Regions from separate parts of the Geobacillus sp. Manikaran-105 genome, predicted to be linked through region 1. Evidence: riboswitches for the same ligand, from Rfam matches in the RefSeq annotation. Region 1 holds a riboswitch; each other region holds the start of a gene.
The links. Region 1 has a riboswitch for S-adenosylmethionine ahead of CV945_RS04015 (bifunctional homocysteine S-methyltransferase/methylenetetrahydrofolate reductase). Riboswitches for the same ligand answer to the same signal wherever they lie in the genome.

Region 2: linked by a shared signal. The riboswitch ahead of metK (methionine adenosyltransferase) and the one ahead of CV945_RS04015 (bifunctional homocysteine S-methyltransferase/methylenetetrahydrofolate reductase) in region 1 are both predicted to bind S-adenosylmethionine.
Region 3: linked by a shared signal. The riboswitch ahead of CV945_RS10685 (phosphoadenylyl-sulfate reductase) and the one ahead of CV945_RS04015 (bifunctional homocysteine S-methyltransferase/methylenetetrahydrofolate reductase) in region 1 are both predicted to bind S-adenosylmethionine.
Region 4: linked by a shared signal. The riboswitch ahead of mtnW (2,3-diketo-5-methylthiopentyl-1-phosphate enolase) and the one ahead of CV945_RS04015 (bifunctional homocysteine S-methyltransferase/methylenetetrahydrofolate reductase) in region 1 are both predicted to bind S-adenosylmethionine.

The regions. Positions count from the first base shown of each region.
Region 1 covers NZ_PIJG01000008.1:18,956-21,152, reverse strand. The annotation lists gene CV945_RS04015 (bifunctional homocysteine S-methyltransferase/methylenetetrahydrofolate reductase) at 1-1,117, opposite strand, end outside; SAM riboswitch class I at 1,187-1,288, opposite strand; gene CV945_RS17015 (hypothetical protein) at 1,357-1,509, opposite strand; gene CV945_RS04010 (ABC transporter ATP-binding protein) at 1,570-2,197, shown strand, end outside.
Region 2 covers NZ_PIJG01000015.1:1,083-3,279, forward strand. The annotation lists gene pckA (phosphoenolpyruvate carboxykinase (ATP)) at 1-663, opposite strand, end outside; SAM riboswitch class I at 1,132-1,246, shown strand; gene metK (methionine adenosyltransferase) at 1,376-2,197, shown strand, end outside.
Region 3 covers NZ_PIJG01000032.1:51,081-53,277, forward strand. The annotation lists gene CV945_RS10680 (sulfate permease) at 1-507, opposite strand, end outside; gene CV945_RS10685 (phosphoadenylyl-sulfate reductase) at 523-1,230, opposite strand; SAM riboswitch class I at 1,352-1,458, opposite strand; gene CV945_RS10690 (DUF1128 domain-containing protein) at 1,586-1,810, opposite strand; gene CV945_RS10695 (low molecular weight protein-tyrosine-phosphatase) at 2,014-2,197, shown strand, end outside.
Region 4 covers NZ_PIJG01000031.1:20,657-22,853, forward strand. The annotation lists gene CV945_RS10360 (pyridoxal phosphate-dependent aminotransferase) at 1-1,113, shown strand, start outside; SAM riboswitch class I at 1,254-1,362, shown strand; gene mtnW (2,3-diketo-5-methylthiopentyl-1-phosphate enolase) at 1,440-2,197, shown strand, end outside.

The DNA of each region.
Region 1 (2,197 bases):
CGATCGTGGCGACGGCGGCGTTGCTGATGCGCGGCGTAGCAAGCGAGTTGTCGGCCAACGTCAGCGCGTCGATGCCAGCGTCATGGAGCTCTTTCGCCCCAGCGAGAAACTTGTCAATGCCGAGTTGCTTCGGCGGATCCAGCTCCACAATGACCGAGCGGCGCGTGCGGGCGAGCTCGGGAAGCGGAGTCGGCGCGGGCCGATCGGCTTGCACCGATACAGATGCCGTCGTGCGCCGCTTCACCGTTTTTTCCGTCACCGGCGTCCGGTCGGCGAGCGCCTTTGCCATTGCCTCAATATGTTTCGGCGTCGTGCCGCAGCACCCGCCGATCAAGCGCACCCCTTGATCGCGGAACGCTTTGGCCGCCTCTTCAAAATATTCCGCGTTCGTTTCATAGACAAGCCGGCCGTCGCGGTAATCCGGGAGGCTCGCGTTCGGATACGCCGACAAAAATGCGCGATTGGGCAGGGGCACTTCCTCAAGCGACTGAATCATATAGTGCGGACCAAGCCGGCAGTTGAGCCCGACAACATCGGCCCCGAGCGCCTCCAGGCGGCTAAGGGCGTCCGCGAGCGGCGTGCCGTCTTGCAAAACGCCGACTTCATGGAGCGACACATGGGCGATAATCGGCAAGTCCGTCTCTTTGCGCGCGATGGCAAGCACCGTCTCCAACTCTTCCAAATCGTAATACGTCTCCAGCAGCACACCATCAACCCCTTCGGCAAGCAGCACAAACAGCTGCTCGCGAAACGTCCGTTTCACTTCTTCGAGCGTGACGACGCTTTTGTTTAACGTGCGCAGCCCTCCGATCGTTCCGAGCACGTACGCCCCCCCATTGGCTGCTTGCTTCGCCAGTCTTACAGCGGCGCGATTGATCGCCGGCACCTCGTCTTGCAAGCCGTAGCGCGCGAGTTTCACATAGTTGGCGCCGTATGTATTCGTCTGAATGACATCGGCGCCCGCCGCGATATACGCTTCATGAATATGAATGATTTCGTCTGGATTCGATAGATTCAATTCTTCAAAACAACGGTCGACGCCATGCGAATATAACAGCGTCCCCATCGCTCCGTCGGCGATGAGAATGCGTTGTTTCAACTCATCGAGCAGCCCCACGTTTGATTCCCCCATTTCGTTGTAGTAAAAGAAAAAAGCCTTCTAAGAAGAAGACTTTTCGTTCGCTTCTTCTTATCTTCCAGGCTGTTGCCTGTCTGGATTTAGCACCTTGGCCGCGGCCAGGTTGCTGAGGGTTCACCGGGCCAGTCCCTCCCCCTCTCTTGATAAGAATGTCCGTATGCGGTTGTTTATTTCGTCTTGACTATTACTATATAATTTAATGTATTTTTTGAAATTATTCAATACGGTGAAGCAAGGAAATTTGAAAAAACGATCAATGAGACAGCGGCTTTCCGCATTGCGGGCAAAATTGGAAGCTGTTCTGCGGAATAGTCAGCCGCTTTTTGTTTTTTAGTCGCCGACATGGCGGAAAGCATATTTTTCCGTTGCACTTTCTACTCTCCTATGTTCTAATTAGGAATAGTGAACATCAAGAAGATGGGGGGCTGAAAGTGAACGGAGAAATCATCCGCTTCGAGCGAGTGACGAAGGAATACGACGGCGCAGCCGTACTGGATGATGTCAGTTTTGCGATGGAGCGCGGGAAGTTTTATACGCTGCTTGGCCCGTCAGGGTGCGGGAAGACGACGATTTTGCGGCTGATTGCCGGGTTTATCGAACCGACGGAAGGAACGATTTATTTCCACGGGAAGCCGATTCAAAACGTCCCGCCGAACAAGCGGCAAGTCAACACTGTCTTTCAAGACTATGCGTTGTTTCCTCATCTCGATGTGTTTGAAAACGTGGCATTTGGCTTGCGCGTGAAAAAGATGAAAGAAGCGCACATCCGCCAAAAAGTGAGCGAAGCGCTCCGGTTTGTCAACTTGGACGGCTATGAGCGCCGCCGCATTCAAGAGATGTCCGGCGGTCAGCGCCAGCGCGTCGCGATTGCGCGGGCGATTGTGAATGAGCCAGAAGTGTTGCTCTTGGATGAGCCGCTATCGGCCTTGGATTTGAAGCTGCGCACGGAAATGCAGTACGAACTTCGCGAACTGCAGCGCCGCTTAGGGATTACGTTCATTTTTGTCACGCATGATCAAGAAGAAGCATTGGCGATGTCCGATTACATTTTTGTTCTAA
Region 2 (2,197 bases), on a different contig from region 1:
GTTGGCCGAGCAGTGCATCGGCAGGATGCCTTGTTCCGGCAGCACATAGTTCATGACCGAGAAAATCGATTTTTTCATTTCGCCGGCATACTCGGTGCCGCCGATCAACACGGTGCGCCGTTCAAACGAGATGATGATGAACGCTTCCGAGCGCGTCCCGTCCACCTTCGGGTCGGCTTTAAAGTTCGGCGCGCAAATGACGGTGAATTGCGGCTCGTGCGCGGCGAGCTCCTCGGCGCTCGGGCGGATGAACAGCTGATGGACGAACAAGTTGTGCCAGGCGAATTCGTTGACGACTTGAATCGGCAGCCGGTATTTCGGATCGGCGCCGGCAAAGCCTTTAAAGACGAACAGTTCATCTTGTTTCATTAAATAATCGAGCACTTTGTCGTACAGTTTCTCAAACGTTTCCGGAGACATCGGCTGGTTGACCGTTCCCCAGTCGATCGTTTGCTTCGTGGACGGTTCTTCGACGATGTATTTGTCTTTCGGCGACCGCCCCGTGTACTTGCCGGTTGTCACGGCAACCGCCCCGGTGTGGGTCAGCCGTCCTTCGTTCCGCTGCAATACTTTCTCGACGAGCTCGGCGACGGACAATTGGTGATGTACGTACGGTTTTTGCAGCAATACATCCAGCTTATTTGTCATGTTTGCGATCCCCATGTTCACAACCTGCCTTCTTTTTGTAATCACTCTTGAAAATAGTATAACACATTTTTATTAATAGTCCATACTAATTGTGTGGGTTTTTTTGAACTTATTTTGCCTATTTTTCAGATTTTGCACGCTCTCCCGCCTGTGCTTCAAGCGGGAGGCGGCCGTTCCCGGGTTGTCTTACTGTCTTGCTATTAAGGAAGCAGGCAGTGATGACCCAAATCGGCAATACGTTTGCCAAATCCGCCTCGTCTTGTTCAAGCATGCAGCCGGAAGCGGCACGTTTATATAGACGCGCTCCCCTCCTATACAAAAGAAAGGGGCTGCGTTTAGCTTCCCTTTGTTTTATGGAGGCAAGGGAAAGGCGCTCATTCCTCCTTTGCTTGGGTTCGTGCGCGGAAGCGGGATGATAAAAAATTCACTTCTGCGGTTGACTTTGTTCCTTCAATTGCGATAAGATAATTCATTGAACGGATACTCTTATCCCGAGCCGGTGGAGGGACAGGCCCGATGAAGCCCAGCAACCGTCACAACTGGACATGTGTGAAATGGTGCTAACCTGTGGCAAGGCGCAGTCCTTGAACGATAAGAGTGAAAGGAAGCAATACGATTGCCATGACCTTTCCTCAGCCGTTACAGGAAAGGTTTTTTATATTGCGAAGGGAAAAAGGGAAATGAGTTCCGTGTCGCCACATTATGTTAAGAGGAGGAAACAAACCGAATGTCAGCCAAACGCCGCTTGTTTACGTCAGAGTCTGTGACAGAAGGACATCCGGATAAAATTTGCGACCAAATTTCTGATGCCATTTTGGATGCCATTTTGGAAAAAGACCCGAACGCCCGTGTCGCTTGCGAAACGAGCGTGACGACCGGGCTGGTGCTCGTGAGTGGGGAAATCACAACATCAACGTACGTGGACATTCCGCGCATCGTCCGCGATACGGTCCGGGAGATCGGCTACACGCGCGCCAAATACGGATTTGACGCCGATACGTGCGCGGTGCTGACGTCGATTGACGAACAGTCGCCAGACATTGCGATGGGGGTGGACCGGGCGCTTGAGGCGCGCGAAGGTCAGATGACTGACGAGGAAATTGAAGCGATCGGCGCCGGCGACCAAGGATTGATGTTTGGGTTCGCCTGCAATGAGACGGAAGAATTGATGCCGCTGCCGATTTCGCTTGCGCACCGCTTGGCGCGTCGATTGGCGGAAGTGCGTAAAACGGACGTCTTGCCGTACTTGCGGCCGGACGGGAAAACGCAAGTGACGATCGAATACGATGAAAACGGCAAACCGGTGCGCGTCGATACGATCGTCGTGTCCGCGCAGCACCATCCGGAAATTACGCAAGAGCAAATCGAGCGCGACATTAAGGAGCATGTCATCAAACCGGTCGTGCCGGCCGAGCTGCTTGATGAGAACACGAACTATTTCATCAACCCGACAGGACGGTTTGTCATCGGCGGTCCGCAAGGGGATGCTGGGCTGACGGGGCGGAAAATCATTGTCGACACGTACGGCGGCTACGCCCGCCATGGCGGC
Region 3 (2,197 bases), on a different contig from region 1:
CATGAATGTTTTTTGCCAGCGCCCTTGTTCAAGCTGCGGATATTTTCGCTTGAGCGCCAAAAACCATTTGCCGACAGCCAGCGTAAACGAAAAGGCGACGATCGGGATCACGATCCATACCGACACGATAAACAGCAGCTTATGAAAGTACAACGCCTGATAGGCGATGCCAACGCCGACGACTGATCCGACGGTGATCTCGCTCGTCGAGAGCGGAATGCCCATGATGTTCGCCGCAAAAAGTGAAATGGCCGCCGCCGTTAAAATGATGACGACGATTTTGACGGTGAGGATCGAAGACGGAATAATGCCCGACCCGATCGTTTTCACTACTTCTCCGCCGCCGAGGCTGCCGAGAAACACGCCGATGCCGCAAAGAAGGAGGGCCATCGACTTTTTCGGAATGGCGCCCGACCCGTACGCGACACCCATCGAGGCGGCCGCGCCGCTCGCCCCGATGTTCATGGCGAAGAAAAAGGACACAATAAAGGCAATGGCAAGGAGCATATCGTTGTTCTCCCCTTATGTGAGATGGAGCCCGCACTCCGTTTTCCCCTGGCCGGCCCAGCGCCCGGAGCGCAAATCGTTCGGATCCGATGCCGGCGCTGTGCAAGGGGCGCAGCCGATGCTCGGGTAGCCCCGGTCATGGAGCACGTTGTACGGAAGACCGTGTTTATATACGTAATTCCAAACGTCTTTCCACGTCCAATGAATGAGCGGGCACACTTTAATGGAGCGGAATTTGTCGTCTTTATTGATGTACTCGACATGGCGCCGCGTCGGCGACTGTTCGCGGCGCAAGCCGGAAATCCAGGCGGTGACGCCGGTCAAGACTTCCCGCAGCGGAATGACTTTGCGCAACTCACAGCATTTGTTCGGATCGCGTTTCCATAGTTCATCGCCGAACTGTGCAGCCTGCTCCTCCAGCGTCAAGTGCGGCTGTTTCATCACGATGCGGAGCGACGGGTATTTTTCCTGTACGTTCGCGATCGTGTCGTACGTCTCTTGGAAATGCAGCCCTGTATCCAAAAAGACGATTTCCGCATCCGGCTTGACTTGGGAAATCAAATCAATGAGCACAATCCCTTCAATGCCGAAACTGCACGCATAGACAATGTCATCGCCGTATTCGCGGTACGCCCAAGCAAGGACAGCCAACGCCCCTTTCGTTTCATCATCGGACGGAAAAGACGGTTTTTCGGCCGTTTCCCATTGGTCATATGTGAGCATCGTTTCCCCCTCCTTAAAAACAAAGAAAATCAACATAATTAGTCGGATATTCATCCGGCAACGGGCAGCCTGGCGATAAAAACGCCCCTTCCATTTCGGAAAGAGCGGAAGAACGAGGGACGCCTTATCTTCCAAAATGGATCCCATTTTGCTGGAATTAGCACCTTGCCAAACGCGGCAGGTTGCCGGAGTTCATCGGGCCAGTCCCTCCCCCGCTCTTGATAAGCGTATGTAATTTATATTGATTAAAATTTTAACACAATTGGCGCTAATGTCAATCCTAGTTTTTCGATAGGAATTTTTTATATACATAGGCAGCTTCGCGATGCTTCCATCCGGTGACGGAAGGAGAGGATTACCGCTTGCGCAGGCTTCCGAGCTCCTCAACAATGGCCTGTATTTCGCTTGGACTGAACGTTTCACGCTTCATGACCATGTCGTAAATGTCTTTCAGTTCGTCATACCATGCCTCGGAAAAATGGGCCGGCTTAATCGCATCAAAATTGAGCACTTTTAATTTTTTCTTCAGCTGTTCAACGATATATTCGACGTTTTCTGCGGACGGTTTCGATAAATCCATGGTTTCGCTCCTTTCGTGGCAGGTTATCATGTATTGTACCACACCGGCGGTGAAAAAGGGGAGAGGCAATATAGTCCGCGCCAGCGTTAGGTGGTAAAATATAGGTGCATGTGCACGAGCTGCTAGAAAGCGGCTATCAAGCGCTTGGATGAAAAGGGAAAACTAATGCCAAGAAAACGGGATGGAAAGGAGTGGCTGCTTCGATGGTCAAAGTGTTGTTTGTTTGCCTCGGCAACATTTGCCGTTCGCCGATGGCGGAAGCGGTATTCCGTCATTTGGTGAACGAACGGGGGCTTGACGGACAGATTGTCGTTGATTCAGCGGGAACGGGCAGCTGGCATGTCGGGGAGCCGCCGCATGAGGGGACAAGGCGGATTTTGAGTGAAA
Region 4 (2,197 bases), on a different contig from region 1:
CTCGTGGCGAAAGTCGGTGCGAAGATCAAGGCGGGTTATGATGTGATCAACTTAGGGCAGGGCAATCCGGATCAGCCGACGCCGGCGCACATTGTCGAAGCGATGCAGAAGGCAGCCGCGAACCCAAAATACCATAAATATTCGCCGTTTCAAGGCTACTCGTTTTTGAAAGAAGCCGTAGCGGCGTTTTACGCGCGCGAGTACGGGGTGACGATCGACCCGGCCCGCGAGGTCGCCATCTTGTTCGGCGGCAAAGCCGGGCTTGTCGAGCTGCCGCTTTGCCTCGTCAACCCGGGCGATGTCGTGCTCGTCCCGGACCCGGGTTATCCGGACTATTGGTCGGGAATCGCGCTCGCCCGCGCGCGGATGGAAATGATGCCGCTTGTCGCGGAGAATGGGTTTCTGCCGGATTATTCGGCCATTCCCAGGGCGGCGGCCGACCGGGCGAAACTGATGTTTTTAAACTATCCGAACAACCCGACCGGCGCGACGGCGACGAAGGAGTTTTTTGCTGAAACGGTGGCGTTTGCGGAAAAGTACGGCATAGCCGTTGTGCACGATTTTGCCTATGGCGCGATCGGCTTTGACGGCCAAAAGCCGGTCAGCTTTCTAGAAGTGGACGGGGCGAAAGACATTGGCGTTGAAATCTACACGTTCTCGAAAACGTACAATATGGCCGGCTGGCGCGTGGCGTTCGCTGTCGGCAATGAGCGGATCATCCGTGCCATTGAGTTGTTGCAAGATCATTTGTACGTCAGCTTGTTCGGCGCCGTCCAAGAAGCGGCGGCAGCTGCGCTCCTCGGCCCGCAAGACTGCGTCGCGGAGCTCATTGCCTTGTACGAGGCGCGCCGCAATACGTTTATTCATGCTTTGCGCGCGATCGGCTGGGAAGCGCCGGCGCCGTCTGGATCATTTTTCGCCTGGCTTCCGTTGCCAAAAGGCGCATCATCCGCCGAATTTGCCGATCTGTTGCTTGAGCGGGCGCACGTCGCCGTCGCCCCAGGCATCGGTTTTGGAAAACACGGCGAAGGGTATGTGCGCGTTGGATTGTTGACCGATGAAGCGCGGCTTCGCGAAGCGGCGGAGCGGATCGGCCGGCTCGGATTGTTTTGAAAAAAAGAGCGGCAATGAACCGTTGACGGGACAACGTTGACCAGGCTGTTTTGAAAAAAATGATTGACAACGGCGGCAAAGGCTGTCATAATTCAAAGTAAATTTGCCAATCGTTTGACAAGTGCATAAACGAGCAGGCTTTCTTATCAAGAGCAGGCGGAGGGACGAGCCCAATGAAGCCCGGCAACCGGCTTGGCGTACGCTAAGCACGGTGCTAATTCTTGCAGCGGAAACGCTGGGAGATAAGAAGAGCGCCATGAATGAATGACGCCTCTTCTTAGGAAGGGGCTTTTTTATTTCGCCATATATTGAAAGAGGGATGGACGATGAGTGCAGTCATTGCGACGTATTTGCTTCATGATGAACACGATATTCGCCAAAAGGCGGAAGGAATCGCGCTCGGCTTGACAGTCGGCACATGGACCGACTTGCCGCAGCTAGAGCAAGACCAGCTTCGCAAGCATAAAGGGGAAGTCGTTGCGATCGAAGAGCTTGGCGAGAGCGAGCGGGTAAACGCCTATTTCGGCAAGCGGTTGAAGCGGGCAATCGTCAAAATCGCTTACCCGACCGTCAACTTCAGCGCCGATTTGCCAGCATTGTTGGTGACGACGTTCGGCAAGCTGTCGCTTGACGGGGAAGTGCGGTTGCTTGATTTGGCATTTCCGGAAGAATGGAAGCGGCAGTTTCCGGGGCCGCGCTTTGGCATCGCCGGCATTCGCGAAAAGGTCGGAGTGTACGACCGCCCGCTGTTGATGAGCATTTTCAAAGGCATCGTCGGCCGCGATTTGGCGTATTTGACATCAGAGTTGAAAAAGCAAGCGCTTGGCGGCGTTGACTTGGTCAAAGATGACGAAATTTTGTTTGACAGCGATCGTCTGCCATTTGCGAAGCGCATTACAGAAGGCAAAGCGGCGCTCGAAGAGGTGTACGAACAAACAGGCAAGCGGACGCTGTATGCCGTCAACTTGACCGGCAAAACGTTTGAACTGAAAGAAAAAGCGAAACGGGCGGCTGAGCTTGGCGCCGATGTGCTGTTGTTCAACGTGTTCGCCTATGGATTGGACGTCCTGCAAGGGTTGCGGGA